DNA from 2 places in the Peribacillus sp. NPDC097225 genome. Region 2 is predicted to be linked to the other one. Evidence: riboswitches for the same ligand, from Rfam matches in the RefSeq annotation. Region 2 holds a riboswitch; the other holds the start of a gene.
What was found. A riboswitch is a leader RNA that binds a small molecule or an ion and turns the genes downstream of it on or off. The one in region 2 is predicted to bind S-adenosylmethionine.

Region 1 (7,656 bases), on a different contig from region 2:
GAAGCCTCCCGACGTATCGGCGAAGGGGCCTCGATGCTTCGGACGAAGGGAGAACCTGGGACAGGGAACATTGTGGAAGCTGTACGGCATATGAGAAAAGTTCAATCTCAAATTCGTAAAGTATGCATGCTGAGCGAGGATGAATTAATGACTGAAGCAAAAAATATTGGTGCTTCTTATGAAGTTCTGAAGGAAATCCGGCGCACAGGGAAATTACCTGTAGTAAACTTTGCAGCAGGTGGAATTGCGACTCCTGCAGATGCCGCCCTGATGATGGAACTTGGGGCAGACGGTGTATTTGTGGGCTCAGGAATCTTCAAATCGGAAAATCCCGATAGATTCGCTGCTGCCATCGTACAAGCAACTACATACTTCACCGATTATGATTTAATAGGCAAGTTGTCTAAAGAATTGGGAAGCGCGATGAAAGGAATTGATATTTCTAAGTTGGCCCCAGCTGAGAGAATGCAGGAGCGTGGATGGTAAACATGGTAACCATAGGTGTTTTAGGTTTGCAGGGTGCTGTAGATGAACATATGAACCAAATCAAGGAAGCCGGTGAGCATGCGATATTAGTTAAGAACCCAGAACAGTTAAAGGATATCGATGGCCTGATCATTCCGGGTGGAGAAAGCACCACTATGAGAAAACTAATGGACCATTATGGTTTCATGGAGCCGATTACGGCATTTTTCGAACAAAAAAAACCGATTTTCGGTACTTGCGCAGGGATGGTATTAGTGGCAAAGGAAATGGTTAGTTTGGAACATCCCCATCTTGGTTTTATCAATATTACAGTGAATAGAAATGGTTTTGGTCGTCAGAGGGAAAGTTTTCAAGCACCCCTTATAGTTCAAGGAATGGAAGAACCTTTCATGGGTGTCTTTATCAGAGCACCTTTTGCCGTTGGCGTAGGTGAAGATGTGGAGATATTAGCAAGTTATGACGGGAAAGTAGTGGCGGCTAGACAAGAACAGGTTCTTGTCAGTTCGTTTCATCCAGAACTGACCGGTGATCAACGATTTATACAACTTTTTTTAAAAATGGTGAAAGACTCAATCAATAGAGTTGAAAAGCTTTAAAAATCCTGCCCTAACGGGGCAGGATTTTTAGTCAATGGCATAATACGATACTTATTAGTGTTTCAAAAATATAAATTCCAATTAAGTTACTTGACTTTTATTTTTCTGATAATTAAGATAATTAATTGAAGTTGCTTAACTGGAAAGGACCCAGATCCTTTGCAGATTTTACATACAGGAGGAATAGATATGAGCGAAATTATAATTTTATCAGGCAGCCCTGCTATACCATCAAGAACAGATATTTCATTAAAATATATCCAAACGTTGGTGGAAAAAGAAGGATTTACAACGGACTATCATTCTATTACCGAGTTTTCTGCAAACGACTTATTCCAAGGTCGTTATGATAGCGAGGATATTCTAAGACTTTCAGAAAAGATTAAGCAAGCTAATGGTATCATTATTGGTTCACCTGTCTATAAGGCATCTTATACAGGAGTGTTGAAAGCTCTAATTGATTTATTACCCGAGGGCGCGTTTAAGGATAAGCCAGTTTTGCCCATAATGGTTGGGGGAAGCAACAGGCATTTATTGGCTATAGATTATGCGCTGAAACCTCTTATATCAATATTAAAAGGGGAACCGATGCAGGGGTTATACTTTGTGGATAAAGAAATCGATAAGCAGAATCCAAAACATCCGATTAAGGAAGTGGAATTACTTGATCGTACAAAGAGTCAAGTAAAGGAATTTGTAGAAGCCATACAAAAAAGAAGAAATTGATGATTTCTTCTTTTTATCTTGACCCTTCCCATCAACGAGTTAAGTTATAGGCTACTTTAAAGGTTTATTCAAGCTTGTTCAGGATGAATGAACCTTTTTTACTGGCTTAACAAATCACTGTAACAAACTTGAACTATTTGTGTATAATAATTGAAGTTAAACCAAAATATTAAACCAAGTTAATTTATATGAAAACTCCATTGACAATGATTTGATATGTGTTAATATTTAAAATAATAAAACTTATCAAGAGCGACGGAGGGATTTGGCCCTTTGAAGTCCAGCAACCTGCATCATGAATGCAAGGTGCTACATCCAACAAAATGTCATCATTTTGGAAGATAAGGTAAATAAGATTACCTTATCAATCTTTCCATCTTGGCATGGAAGGATTTTTCTGATTGATTTTATTAATTTGGGGGAATTCATTTACAAGCTGATCATCTTACGACAAGCTAGTCGACGAGTTTTCTTAAAGGAGGAATAGCCTTGGAAAAGGAAAATCAGCTGGGGGAAATATTTGAAAGGCTGCAAGAAATGCTAAAAACTATGAAATATGGATCCATAACCCTTATCGTTCAGGACGGTAAGGTTATACAAATGGAAAGAAACGAAAAATTGAGAATTAAATAAATGGACTGCTGACTAGAAAACTAGAGGTGGATTTAGCTGATATAAATAGGAAACTATTGGTTAAAGCCGCCTTTTTCATTATAAGAAATGGTGTTTCAAAGGCTTTCAAAGATATCTGCTGTACCATAGGGTGATTCTTAAAAGGGGGTATAGAGTTGGCAGAGCTAGTGGACTATGAAAATATTGATACAGCGACATTACCTTCGTTCCCGGAAGATAGCGATACAAAAGGCGCGTTAGAAGTATTGGAATGGGCAAATTCAGAGTACGGAGATAAACTCATTTATGCCTGTAGTTTTGGGATTGAAGGAATTGTACTGACAGATTTGCTGGCAAAGGTTAATCCTTCCGCCAAAATCGTATTCTTGGATACGGATGTTCATTTCGCTGAGACTTACCAATTAATCGAACAAGTGAAAAATCGTTACCCACGGCTTTCCATTGTAATGAAGAAACCGGAAATGACATTGGAAGAACAAGCCGCTGAATTTGGTGATGAATTATGGCTTCATGACTCAAATCAATGCTGTAACATCCGCAAAATTACGCCGCTCACTGAAGTATTATCAACAGCGACGGCTTGGCTCTCGGGACTGCGCAGGGAGCAATCGGAAACCCGTGCATTGACTGAATATATAAACAAGGACAACAAATTCAAATCTATCAAAATTTGTCCGCTCATTCATTGGACATGGAAAGATGTATGGCGTTATGCGCATAAAAATGGCTTACCATATAATGTGCTTCATGATAATGGATATCCAAGTATTGGCTGTAAAACATGTACAGCACCTGCCATTAATGCTGATGATCTTCGTTCAGGACGATGGCAAGGTGCCCAAAAAACAGAATGCGGATTACATTTATCATAATTATAAAAAATTCAGGGGGAAATCAGCATGACCATTAGCTTGCCGCACGGAGGAACATTAATCAATCGCTTTGAACCAGACTATGATTTAACTAAAATAGAACAATCCGTTGAAATTGATGAAATCTCATTAAGCGACTTGGAACTTATAGGGACTGGAGCATACAGCCCCATTGAGGGATTCTTTTCAAAAGAAGACTATCAAACAGTAGTAAAGGATATGAGGCTTAGCAGCGGGCATGTCTGGAGTATTCCTATTACATTACCACTTTCCGCTGATGTGGCAAACGCTCTTACAATCGGGGAAGAAGTAAAGTTAACTCATGAGGGCCAAACTTATGGAGTCCTTGCCGTTTCCGATATATTTACACCTGATAAGCAAGTGGAGGCAACTTTAGTTTATCAAACGGATGATGAGAATCACCCAGGTGTAAAAAATCTATATAATCGTGGCGATGTATATGTAGGTGGTAAAATCAAGCTTATTAAACGGATCGAGCGTCCATTATTCGAGGATCATTATTTAGACCCAGTTGATACCCGAAAAACATTTGAAGAAAAAGGGTGGAAAACGGTTGTCGGTTTCCAAACAAGAAACCCCGTTCACCGTGCCCATGAATATATTCAAAAAACAGCATTGGAGATAGTGGATGGATTATTCTTAAACCCATTAGTTGGTGCCACGAAGTCCGATGACATTCCTGCTGACGTTCGGATGGAAAGCTATAAAGTATTACTTGAAAAGTATTATCCAAAGGACCGTGTCTCACTTGCGGTATTCCCAGCAGCCATGCGATATGCAGGACCTAGAGAAGCGATTTTTCATGCAATGGTTCGTAAAAACTACGGATGTACTCACTTCATTGTCGGACGCGACCATGCAGGTGTGGGCGATTATTACGGTACGTATGACGCACAAAAGATCTTCGGGAACTTCACTTCTGATGAGTTAGGGATAACATTATTATTCTTTGAACATAGCTTCTATTGTAAAACATGTGGGAATATGGCTTCTGCAAAAACATGTCCGCATGGTAAAGAAGATCACGTCATCCTTTCTGGGACGAAGGTTAGGGAAATGTTACGGAATGGGGAAATTCCACCAGCGACTTTCAGCCGCAAAGAAGTAATCGAAGTATTGATAGAAGGGCTTAAGAAGAACGAGGTATATAACTAATTATTGTAAGTTTTAGAAGGAGGATCCTCATGAGTAAAAGTACTAATGTAACTTGGCATGATGCATCGGTAACGAAGGAACTTAGACGGAAGCAAAACGGTCATGAGAGCACGGTGATATGGTTTACCGGGCTTTCAGGTTCTGGGAAATCAACGATCGCCAATGCTGTTGCAAAAGAGTTGTATAATCGGAATATCCGAAATTATGTTTTGGATGGGGATAATATCCGTCATGGACTTAACAAGGATTTAGGCTTCTCAGAAAAAGATCGCACAGAAAATATTAGACGGATTGGAGAGGTATCCAAGCTCTTCGTGGACAGTGGTCAATTCGTATTAACGGCATTTATATCACCTTTTCGTGCAGATCGTCAAATTGTTCGGGACCTGCTTGGAGAAGGCGAGTTTATTGAAGTGTACATAAAATGTCCACTTGAAGAATGTGAAGTCCGTGATCCAAAAGGTCTTTACGACAAGGCGCGTAAAGGTATCATTAAAAATTTCACTGGAATCGATTCTCCATATGAAGAACCGGAACATCCGGAAATCGTATTGGAATCCAGTCAGTTTAGTGTAGAAGAGTGCGTCGAACAGGTTATAGACTATTTGACAACAAAGAGAGCGATTTAACCTAGGGGGAAAAGAAATGGTGTACGAGAAGATTTGGGCGGACAATCCAGCGCTTGCCAAAAACAAAATGGAAATTCGGAAACTGGAAAAAGATGCTTTGAAGATTTTTGACGATATTCCTCATTACGCGGCAAATGGATTCGACTCCATCCCTAAAGAAGAATGGGATGTGTTCAAATGGGCAGGTCTTTACTTACAACGTCCTAAAGAAGCTGGTTATTGGATGATGCGTGTTGTGATTCCAGGAGGGATTCTCACATACGACCAACAGATCACCCTTGCAAATATTGCTAAGGATTATGGCCGCGATGTCTATGACATCACTACACGGCAAGCTATACAATTTCATTGGTTGACGATAGAGCAGGTCCCTGATATATTAAATCGTCTAGATCAGGTAGGATTGACAACAGCGGGTGCTTGCGGAGACATAACACGGAATATTATCGGCAACGCTCTAGCTGGAATCGATCCAGATGAGTTATTCGATACGCGGGAAGTCCTTACGGATGTATTTGAATACTTCAGAATGAATGAAGACTTTTCGAACCTTCCACGTAAATATAAAATGTCAGTCAGTGCTAATATACATAATGCTTCAAACGCCGAAATCAATTGCGTTTCCTTTAATCCGGCAACAAAGGTCATAGATGGGCAAGAAGAAGTCGGCTTTCATGTGAAAGTTGGTGGGGGTCTATCCTCAGTCCCTATGCTGGCACAAGAACTGGATTTATTCGTTTTACCTGAGAAAACGGTAGAAGTGGCTGCAGCGATCACAACGATTTTTCGTGATTTCGGATACCGGGAAAAACGCCACCGTTCACGTTTGAAGTTTCTTGTTGCTGATTGGGGCCCTGAACAATTCACGGAAAAAGTACTGGAATACACTGGGCCGCTACCTGACAAGGGAGAAAGTGCGTTGAAGGAATGGAATGCTGGTTATTTTTACGGCATACATAAACAAAAACAGGAAGGACTCAACTATGTGGGCGTCAATATCCCAGTTGGTCGACTAACGCCCGAAGAGGTTATCGAGTTCGCCGAAATAGCTAAAAGATATGGAAATGGGGAAATCAGGAATTGCAATTCACAAAACCTGATTATTCCGAATGTATCGGATGGAAATCTGGAAGCCTTAAAACAGGAAACAATCTTTGAAAGATTTCCATACGAGCCCAAGAAATTTCTCGGTTACTCCGTTTCCTGCACAGGTATAGAATATTGTAACCTAGCACTTGTTGAAACGAAAAACAGGATGAAAACCATTGCCGAAACATTGGATAAGGAAATTGATCTAGATGTACCGGTAAGGCTGCATATGGTTGGCTGCCCTAATAACTGTGGCCAACGAGCGATTGCTGATATAGGATTACAAGGGATAAAAATGAAAAACCAAGATAAAAAGATGGTTGAGGCTTTCGAAATATACGTGGGCGGAACATTAAATGCTGGCGGAAAATTCAATGAAAAACTAAAAGGAAAAGTGGAAGCGGAACAACTTTATCATGTCTTGAAAGAGCTAATTCTTTATTTTAAAGACAAAAAACTTCCCTCGGAAAGTTTTCTTGAATTTGTTGAACGGGTTGGAACGTCGGAATTACAGAATAAACTGGATAATGTCTTAGCGAGCATGATTGCTGTTTAAAAAGAGGTAAAAAAATGATGAATCTTTATCGCTTTGAAGTTACAATTAAGAATGAATTATGTCATGTCATCATTGCCGCAGATTCAGATGAAATGGCTTTCCAGCTTGTCGATATCGAGCTGGAAAAACGGTTTTTGAAAATGCCGATGGTTAATGACGTATCATTATATGAAAAGAAACAAATTAAAAATGGAGCAGGTTTCGTTTTATCGAATTTCGAAACAGTACTCTGAGGAAAGGCGGATTGCAAAATGGGGAAAGTATATCTAGTAGGAGCCGGTCCCGGAGATCCAGATTTAATTACAGTAAAAGGGTTAAGATGTATTCAGGAAGCTGATGTTATTTTATATGACCGCCTTGTAAACAAAGAGTTGTTGACTCATGCCAAAGATGGCGTAGAATTGATTAATTGTGGAAAACTGCCGGATTACCATCTCTTGCAACAAGAAACAATCAATCGTTTTCTCGTCAAATATGCAAAAAAGGGTAAGGTGGTCACCCGATTAAAGGGCGGAGATCCCTTTGTGTTCGGTAGAGGCGGAGAGGAAGCAGAGGCTCTTGTCGAAAATGGAATACGCTTTGAAATAGTACCGGGCATTACAGCTGGCATAGCCGCATCGGCCTATGCAGGTATTCCGGTTACCCATAGAGACCATGCATCATCATTTGCCATTGTAACCGGTCATCGTAAAAAGGGTGAAGACGATAACATCAAATGGGAATCGCTTGCTAAAGGCATCGATACATTGGCGATATACATGGGTATTAAGAACCTTCCGTATATTCAAGGAAAACTCTTGGAACATGGGAAAAGTCCAGACACACCTGTAGCATTAATCCATTGGGGGACATTGGATACACAAAAGACGGCTATCGGTACATTAGGCACTATA
Region 2 (7,656 bases):
TGTATTTATTTTCAGAAAATTAATCTTGAATGAATGATATCAATATTTCAAATAGTTTGTCAATGGGAAATTAATAAAAATCGGGCCGCCGATCTTCGAAAACGGGTATTTTATTTCTTGCTTCTCCTACTTTTTCTAAGTCAAGGGTGCCGAGTAGAAGTTCTTTTTCTTCACCAGCCTCACAAATGATTTCTCCCCATGGGTCGATGATGATGGAATGTCCGGCAAAATGATTATTGCGGTCAGAACCGGAACGATTCACAGCCACAACGAAGGCTTGATTTTCGATTGCCCGGCTGATTAACAGTGCCCTCCAATGATGGAGCCTAGGCTTTGGCCACTCGGCGGTCACGAAGATAACCTCCGCACCTCGTACCGTATGGGCTCGTTGCCATTCCGGAAACCGGATATCATAGCAAATGAATCCGGCGCAAATCTTTTCATCGAGGGAGAATAAGCCGTCTTTTTTGCCAGGTTGTAAGTAATGGTGTTCATCCATCAATTGAAACAGATGGAGTTTATCATATTCTTTAACCAGTTTGCCTTCTTTATCGATGATGAGCATTGTGTTATAGATGCCTTCCTTAGTTTTCTTTGCAATCGAGCCACCGATTATGTTAATTCGGTGTTTTGTTGCAAGGGCTTTTAGAAAGGTAATGGTTTGTTCTGCTTCTTCGTCTGCAATTTCATGTAATCTCGTTAAGTCATAGCCGGTTGTCCATAGTTCCGGCAGCATGACGATGTCCGGTTTAGACTGTACAGCTTTTTCAATCCATTGTTCTACCACCTGAAAATTTATATCTGGCTGTCCAAAGGCAATGTCCATTTGTAAACAGGCGATTTTCCATTTCATCATTTAAAACCTCCATATGTAAAAAAGTACTTTACAAGATTAAGATAAACATATATCATTTGTGACTATAATTTCAAGAAATTTCAGAGAAGGTGCAAAGATGGTGCAATTCGAAAAATCCAGACTTCTTCAAGAGCTTCCAAAGCAGTTTTTTGCTTCTTTAGTCGAAAAAGTTAATAACATAACATCAGAAGGCAAGGATGTCATTAATCTTGGGCAGGGAAATCCAGACCAACCGACTCCTGAACATATCGTGAAGAGCCTGCAGACAGCAGCAGGAAATTCCATGAATCATAAATATTCTCCTTTTAGGGGGCTTCCCTATTTAAAAGAAGCTGCGGCCCTCTTTTATGAACGTGAATATGGCGTCAAGCTAGATCCTAAAACGGAAGTGGCGATTCTTTTCGGTGGAAAGGCTGGTCTAGTCGAATTACCGCAATGCTTGTTGAATCCAGGCGATACAATTTTAGTGCCTGATCCGGGCTATCCAGATTACCTGTCAGGTGTAGCGTTAGCCCAAGCTAAAACGGAAATTATGCCCTTGACCGAAGAAAATGATTTTCTTCCCGATTATAAGGAAATAGATAAAGAGGTTTTTGACAAAGCGAAGATGATGTTCTTGAATTATCCCAATAATCCCACAGGAGCATCGGCGTCAGCAGAATTCTTCGAAGAAACGGTTTCCATGGCAAAAGAACACTCGATATGTGTGGTCCATGATTTCGCATATGGTGCAATTGGGTTCGATGGGAAAAAACCGGTAAGCTTCCTTCAAGCAGAAGGATCAAAAGAAGTGGGGATAGAAATTTACACCCTTTCTAAAACATATAACATGGCGGGGTGGAGGGTTGGCTTTGCGGTTGGCAACCAGAGTGTCATCGAATCGCTTGAATTATTGCAGGATCATCTTTACGTCAGCCTTTTTCCCGCAATACAAGAAGCCACGGCATGCGCTTTACTGGATTCACAAGAGTGTGTGAAGGAACTCGTGAACATGTACGAAGGACGACGAAATGTATTTATCGAAGGGTTACGATCCATTGGATGGGATGTCCAGGCTCCAGATGCTTCCTTCTTTGCTTGGCTAAAGGTCCCTGAAGGATATACTTCAGCGAGCTTTGCAGATCATTTACTGGCACATGCCCATGTAGCAGTTGCACCAGGAAATGGTTTCGGTGAATTTGGTGAAGGATACGTCAGGGTGGGACTTCTCACTTCAGAAGACAGACTCCAAGAAGCGGTAGAAAGAATTCGTACATTGAATATATTCAAAGAAAATCAGTGAGATATTGAATAGTTTGAACATTATACCTATTGACAAAGTATGAATTGCGTGAAAGAATATAAAAAAGAATTCTAAATTTTTAGTTAAGATACATAAACGAAAATATAATAGCATTTTCTTATTTTGAGCAGGTGGAGGGACTAGCCCGATGAAGCCCAGCAACCGACTGTAATACCATTGTGAAATGGGGCGGAGATAATACCGCCGGATCATTTATTGATTCCGTAAGGCACGGTGCTAATTCTTGCAGCTATAGAGCTGGGAGATAAGAAGATGGCTTTTTCAAAGCCTCTTCTTTAGGAAGGGGCTTTTACATGTTTAACAGAGAATTGGAGTGCAACTTTGTTCGCAGATGGTTAGAAGCTTGTTAAAGGAAAGACCAACAATGACAACTTTAAGAATGACTTTTACGTATTGGGAGTGATCAGATGAGCGAAATAATCGCTACGTATTTACTTCATGACTTCAAAGGAGAGCATGAGAAAAAAGCAGAAGGCATTGCGTTAGGATTGACTGTAGGGACATGGACTGAACTTCCTCACTTGGTGCAACAGCAACTGGAAAAACATAAAGGTAGGGTAGTTTCCGTAACACCCCTTCCCGAAGAAGAGCGAGTTAATCTCTATTTCGGTCAAAAAGTGTACCGTTCAACAATCAGGATTGCCTACCCGGCAGGTAATTTTTCTAATGATCTACCGGCTATCTTGACGACAGTATTCGGTAAATTGTCATTGGATGGGGAAATCAAATTGATGGATTTGGACTTTGTCGGCGATATTCAAAAAGCCTTTCCAGGTCCTCGATTCGGAATTAGTGGGATCAGGGAAAAAATTGATGTGTTTGACCGCCCCCTAGTGATGAGTATTTTTAAAGGTGTGTTAGGTCGAGACCTTGCCTTTCATAATGAACAATTGGAGCAACAGGCATTGGGAGGAGTCGATCTTGTCAAGGACGATGAGATTCTTTTTGACCAAGATCAGACGCCTTTCATCGATAGAGTCAAAACCGGAAAGGCCATTTTGAAAGGTATCTATGAGACAACGGGACATCGAACCTTATATGCTGTGAACCTGTCAGGAAAAACACTAGAACTATTGGATAAAGCTGAACTGGCAGCCGAAGCCGGCGCAGATGCCTTGTTATTTAATGTTCATACATATGGATTGGATGTTCTACAGGCTTTACGCGAAAATGACCGGATCAACTTACCGATCATGGCTCATCCGGCATATAGCGGAGCATTAGCTTCATCTTCATTTTATGGACTCAGCTATCCGCTTCTCCTTGGAAAACTGGTGAGGATATCAGGTGCAGATTTATCCCTCTTTCCCTCTCCATACGGAAATGTGGCACTCGATAAAGCAGAGACATTGGCGATTGCTGAAGGATTGACGAGAAATGAAACATCTTGGAAAAGGACTTTCCCGGTTCCATCGGCAGGTATCCATCCTGGCATGGTTCCAGATCTCATCAAGGATTTTGGGATAGAAAGTGTGATCAATGCTGGTGGGGGCGTCCATGGTCATCCGGATGGTGCAAAAGGCGGAGCTAAGGCCTTCCGTTCCGCAGTAGAAGCTGTCCTTTCCGGAAAATCATTGTCAATCGCGGCTGAGGAAGATGAGGAACTTCAAAAAGCACTGGCCCTATGGGGAGGGCTATAATCATGGTCAAACCGATCATTTTCTGTGATTTTGATGGAACGATCACCAACTCGGATAATATCATCTCAATCATGAAGAAGTTTGCCCCGCCCGGCTGGGAGGCATTAAAAGATGGTGTTCTTCAGCAAAAAATCAGCATTTCCCACGGTGTAGGGGAAATGTTTTCCCTGCTGGATAGCGATTTAAAGGAGGACATCATTCAATATGTGAAGGAGACAGCGGGTATTCGCCAAGGGTTCAGTGATTTTGTGGAATTTACAAAAAAATCAGATATTCCTCTCTATATTGTCAGTGGTGGAATGGACTTTTTCGTTGAACCTCTTTTGAATGACCTCTTACCTGTAGAGAATGTCTACTGTAATCATGCCGACTTCAGTCAGGAAGAAATTATGATTGAGTGGCCGCATACTTGTGATGACCAATGTAATCATGGGTGTGGTTGCTGTAAACCTACGATTATGAGAAAGCTTTCTACAAAGGATCAGTATAAATTGGTGATTGGAGATTCCGTTACCGACTTTGAAGCGGCTAAACAGGCAGATTTTGTTATTGCCCGTGACAGGCTCCTTGAAAAGTGCCGCACAGAAGCCATTCCCCATAAAGAGTTTGAAACTTTCCATGATGTGATTGATATTCTAAAAAAAATGCAGGAGGTGTAAGGGTGACAGCTTCAAAAGAGTGGCAGGAACTAGCGCAAATAAAGGGAGAACTAGCCGAGAGAGATTGGTTCATGGGGACGAGTGGAAATTTATCGATCCGTGAGGCTAATAGCCCTTCTTTTTATATAACCGCAAGTGGCAAGGATAAACGCAAGCAGACAGATTCCGATTTTATTTTGGTGGATTTGTCAGGAAAACCAGTCGAAATGACCGAGCTCAGACCTTCCGCTGAAACTCTTCTTCATACAGAGATTTATCGGAAAACGGATGCCAATTGCGTCCTCCATGTCCATACAGTAGAAAATAACGTGATTTCCGAGTTATATAGTGAAGTTGGGGAAGTGACTTTTTGTCATCATGAAATTATCAAGGCTACTGGACGATGGCAGGAAGATGCAGAATTGAAGATACCCATCATCCATAACCATGCAGATATTCCGTTGTTGGCTGAGACATTCAGTCCCTATGTCGATGCAGACTCAGGAGCGGTGCTTATCAGAAATCATGGTATAACCGTATGGGGAAAAAGCGGGTTGGAAGCAAAAAAAATCTTAGAAGCATGTGAATTCCTGTTTCAATATCAGCTGTTACTTAACCAGCAAAAGATATTGACAGGTTCGCTCAGCTAAAAATATAAAGGAGGAAAAATAATGGCTACAATTAGATTCCAAGAAACAAATGAAGTAATTGAAACAAATGAAGAGGTTCAGAGCTTTTTAGAGACTCAAGGCGTAATTTACGAACAATGGGATATTTCAAAATTGCCAGCCCATCTGGTGGAAAAATATGATCTTACGGATGAAGATAAACAAGAGATTCTTGATGCTTTCCAGTCAGAGATTAAAGAAATTTCGGAAAGAAGAGGATATAAAGCGCATGATATTATCACATTATCCGATTCCAATCCGAATTTGGACCAATTGTTGCAGAACTTCAAGCAGGAACACCATCATGAAGATGACGAGGTACGGTTCATCGCTGGGGGAACGAGTATCTTCGCCATCCAGGGTAGCGAGGGAAAATGGTTCGATGTCCGACTTAACCCTGGAGATTTGATCAGCGTACCTGAATCGACTCGTCACTACTTCACGCTAGCGGAAGATAGAAGAACAGTCGCGGTCCGTATTTTCGTTACAGCGGCCGGCTGGGTTCCGATATATGAAAAAGATGAAGTTCAGGCATAATAAAAGTGTGAAAAAACCAGCTTTCGGGCTGGTTTTTTTATGTGGCCCCGCAGGGTGCTTAAGCGGGAAAAGTATGATAAAATTTTAACGGAAATAAAAATCGTGTACATTATAGGAGAAGATACTAATGAAAACGACCGAAGTATATATATTAGGCGGCTTTCTCGGTAGCGGGAAGACGACGCTTCTTCGAAATATATTAAAGCAGGAAAGTGAAGCGGGTAGAAAAGTGGCCGTGCTTTTAAATGAACTTGGCAGTGTATCGGTGGATAGTGGTTTGATTGGCGATGACGTACCGTTAAAGGAATTGTTTGATGGTTGCATTTGTTGTACCCTTCAGGACAAGCTTGAAATTCAGCTGCAAGAATTGTTGACCGAAAATGATCTAGATGCCGTTTATATTGAAACAACAGGTGCAGCACATCCAGTAGAAGTACTCGATGGAATCATGTCACCATTTTTTGCTAATAAGTTAGAGTATAAAGGGATTATCACGGTGGTCGATTTATTGAGGTGGCGTGACCGAGAACAGCTCTCGCCACAGCTTAGACAGTTGTTGTCCGAGCAAATACACCACGCAGATTTCATCTTATTAAATAAAGCGGATTTGGTAAGTGAAATGGAAGCATCCCAACTCATCTATTCCATTCAGGGGTTGAATCCAGAAGCCGTATGTTTATTGACGGAATATGCAGCCGTATCTATAGGTTCCCTGCAACAAATGCATAGGAACCAACATAAAAACCATCAAAAGCTCGAAGTACATAGCCATCTTCATTTAAGTGCAATCGTGCATACTTTTACAGGGACCATTAATCAAACCGACTTTGAGGATTGGCTCAGGGCCCTCCCTGAAACGGTATACAGGATGAAAGGATATCTTTCCTTCACGCATTCGCAGCATCCTTACTTATTCCAATATTCTTATGGGATGCCATTGTATATGAATGAAATGATTAAAATGCCTTTGAATATCGTCATAATCGGCGAAAAACTGGATAAAGAGAAGATAATCAATGAGTTAAAAGCTTTGGAAGTGAAAGCGGCGATATAGACGTTTACCACCAATCGAAACCGGGAAAAGAGGAGGACTAGTTATCGAGGAGGTGGTTATGGATGCCGTGGAACAAAAGCGATTATCCTAATTCAATGAAAAATCTTGATGCAGATGTCCGTGAAAAAGCCATTGAGATAGCGAACGCTTTACTTGATGAAGGATATGAGGACGGGAAAGCTATTCCAATCGCCATTGATCGAGCAAAAATGGCAGTCGGAAAAGAATAAAAAAATCAGGCCCCTTAAAGCATGGGCCTGATTTTTTTATGACTGCAGTCCAAAAGCTGCAAATGTTTTCTCATCTTCAATAAGCCCACATGCTGCGCACTGTACTCGAACTTCAGGACCATTATAGGCTAGGTGAAACGGCTGAAGGGCATCATTTGAGTACTGTTCGACAATCTCACCGGATTGCGGATCTTTCTTAACAGGGGTGGGAACCTGTTCAATGAGATTGAAACGGGATTTATTTGTCCTGCAATTCGGACAACGATATACTTGAGACAATTCACTCACTCCTTTAGAAGTAATAAAGTTAAAATATACTTATAGTCTTTACGAAGATGATTTTTAATATGTATAAATTAGTAATGGATGGAAGGGAAATGGATGAAAAATTTAATGAATGATGAGACAATATTGGAGGCTTATCTAAGCCTATGGAATAACAGGAGGGTATTGAAGGGGGAAGAAGACCCGTCAAGAGTTCTGTCAGAACTTATCCGACGTGAACTCTTGGATGAAAATGCCCATCCTCGGGCAAGGAAGCCAATTCATGATAAATTTCATTTAAGTGTCAATCGGGTGAGGGAATCCTCTCTTACCGATGCAGAAAAGACAGCAATCATTTCAGCTTACCATACGGTACAGGAACGACTGTTGGCTTCAAAGTGAAGCGGGAGTTGTTCATCATTTTTCTTTTTTTCTTCATACTTTTTTCACATTTTATTGTTAGAAT

Region 1: it holds a riboswitch for S-adenosylmethionine, as region 2 does, so the genes downstream of both, ACIQXH_RS06515 (YezD family protein) here and mtnW (2,3-diketo-5-methylthiopentyl-1-phosphate enolase) in region 2, are expected to answer to the same signal.

Annotation. Positions count from the first base shown of each region.
Region 1 is NZ_JBIWDJ010000002.1:124,987-132,642, forward strand. It holds gene pdxS (pyridoxal 5'-phosphate synthase lyase subunit PdxS) at 1-486, shown strand, start outside; gene pdxT (pyridoxal 5'-phosphate synthase glutaminase subunit PdxT) at 489-1,082, shown strand; gene ssuE (NADPH-dependent FMN reductase) at 1,272-1,808, shown strand; SAM riboswitch class I at 2,049-2,156, shown strand; gene ACIQXH_RS06515 (YezD family protein) at 2,325-2,441, shown strand; gene ACIQXH_RS06520 (phosphoadenylyl-sulfate reductase) at 2,609-3,313, shown strand; gene sat (sulfate adenylyltransferase) at 3,341-4,489, shown strand; gene cysC (adenylyl-sulfate kinase) at 4,519-5,118, shown strand; gene ACIQXH_RS06535 (nitrite/sulfite reductase) at 5,135-6,763, shown strand; gene ACIQXH_RS06540 (DUF3906 family protein) at 6,778-6,996, shown strand; gene cobA (uroporphyrinogen-III C-methyltransferase) at 7,015-7,656, shown strand, end outside.
Region 2 is NZ_JBIWDJ010000001.1:75,644-83,299, reverse strand. It holds gene ACIQXH_RS00375 (carbon-nitrogen family hydrolase) at 71-853, opposite strand; gene ACIQXH_RS00370 (pyridoxal phosphate-dependent aminotransferase) at 954-2,138, shown strand; SAM riboswitch class I at 2,254-2,410, shown strand; gene mtnW (2,3-diketo-5-methylthiopentyl-1-phosphate enolase) at 2,567-3,799, shown strand; gene ACIQXH_RS00360 (2-hydroxy-3-keto-5-methylthiopentenyl-1-phosphate phosphatase) at 3,802-4,458, shown strand; gene ACIQXH_RS00355 (methylthioribulose 1-phosphate dehydratase) at 4,461-5,087, shown strand; gene ACIQXH_RS00350 (cupin domain-containing protein) at 5,109-5,642, shown strand; gene ACIQXH_RS00345 (CobW family GTP-binding protein) at 5,770-6,696, shown strand; partial or broken gene ACIQXH_RS00340 (DUF2188 domain-containing protein) at 6,759-6,905, shown strand; gene ACIQXH_RS00335 (DNA alkylation repair protein) at 6,963-7,205, opposite strand; gene ACIQXH_RS00330 (hypothetical protein) at 7,308-7,592, shown strand.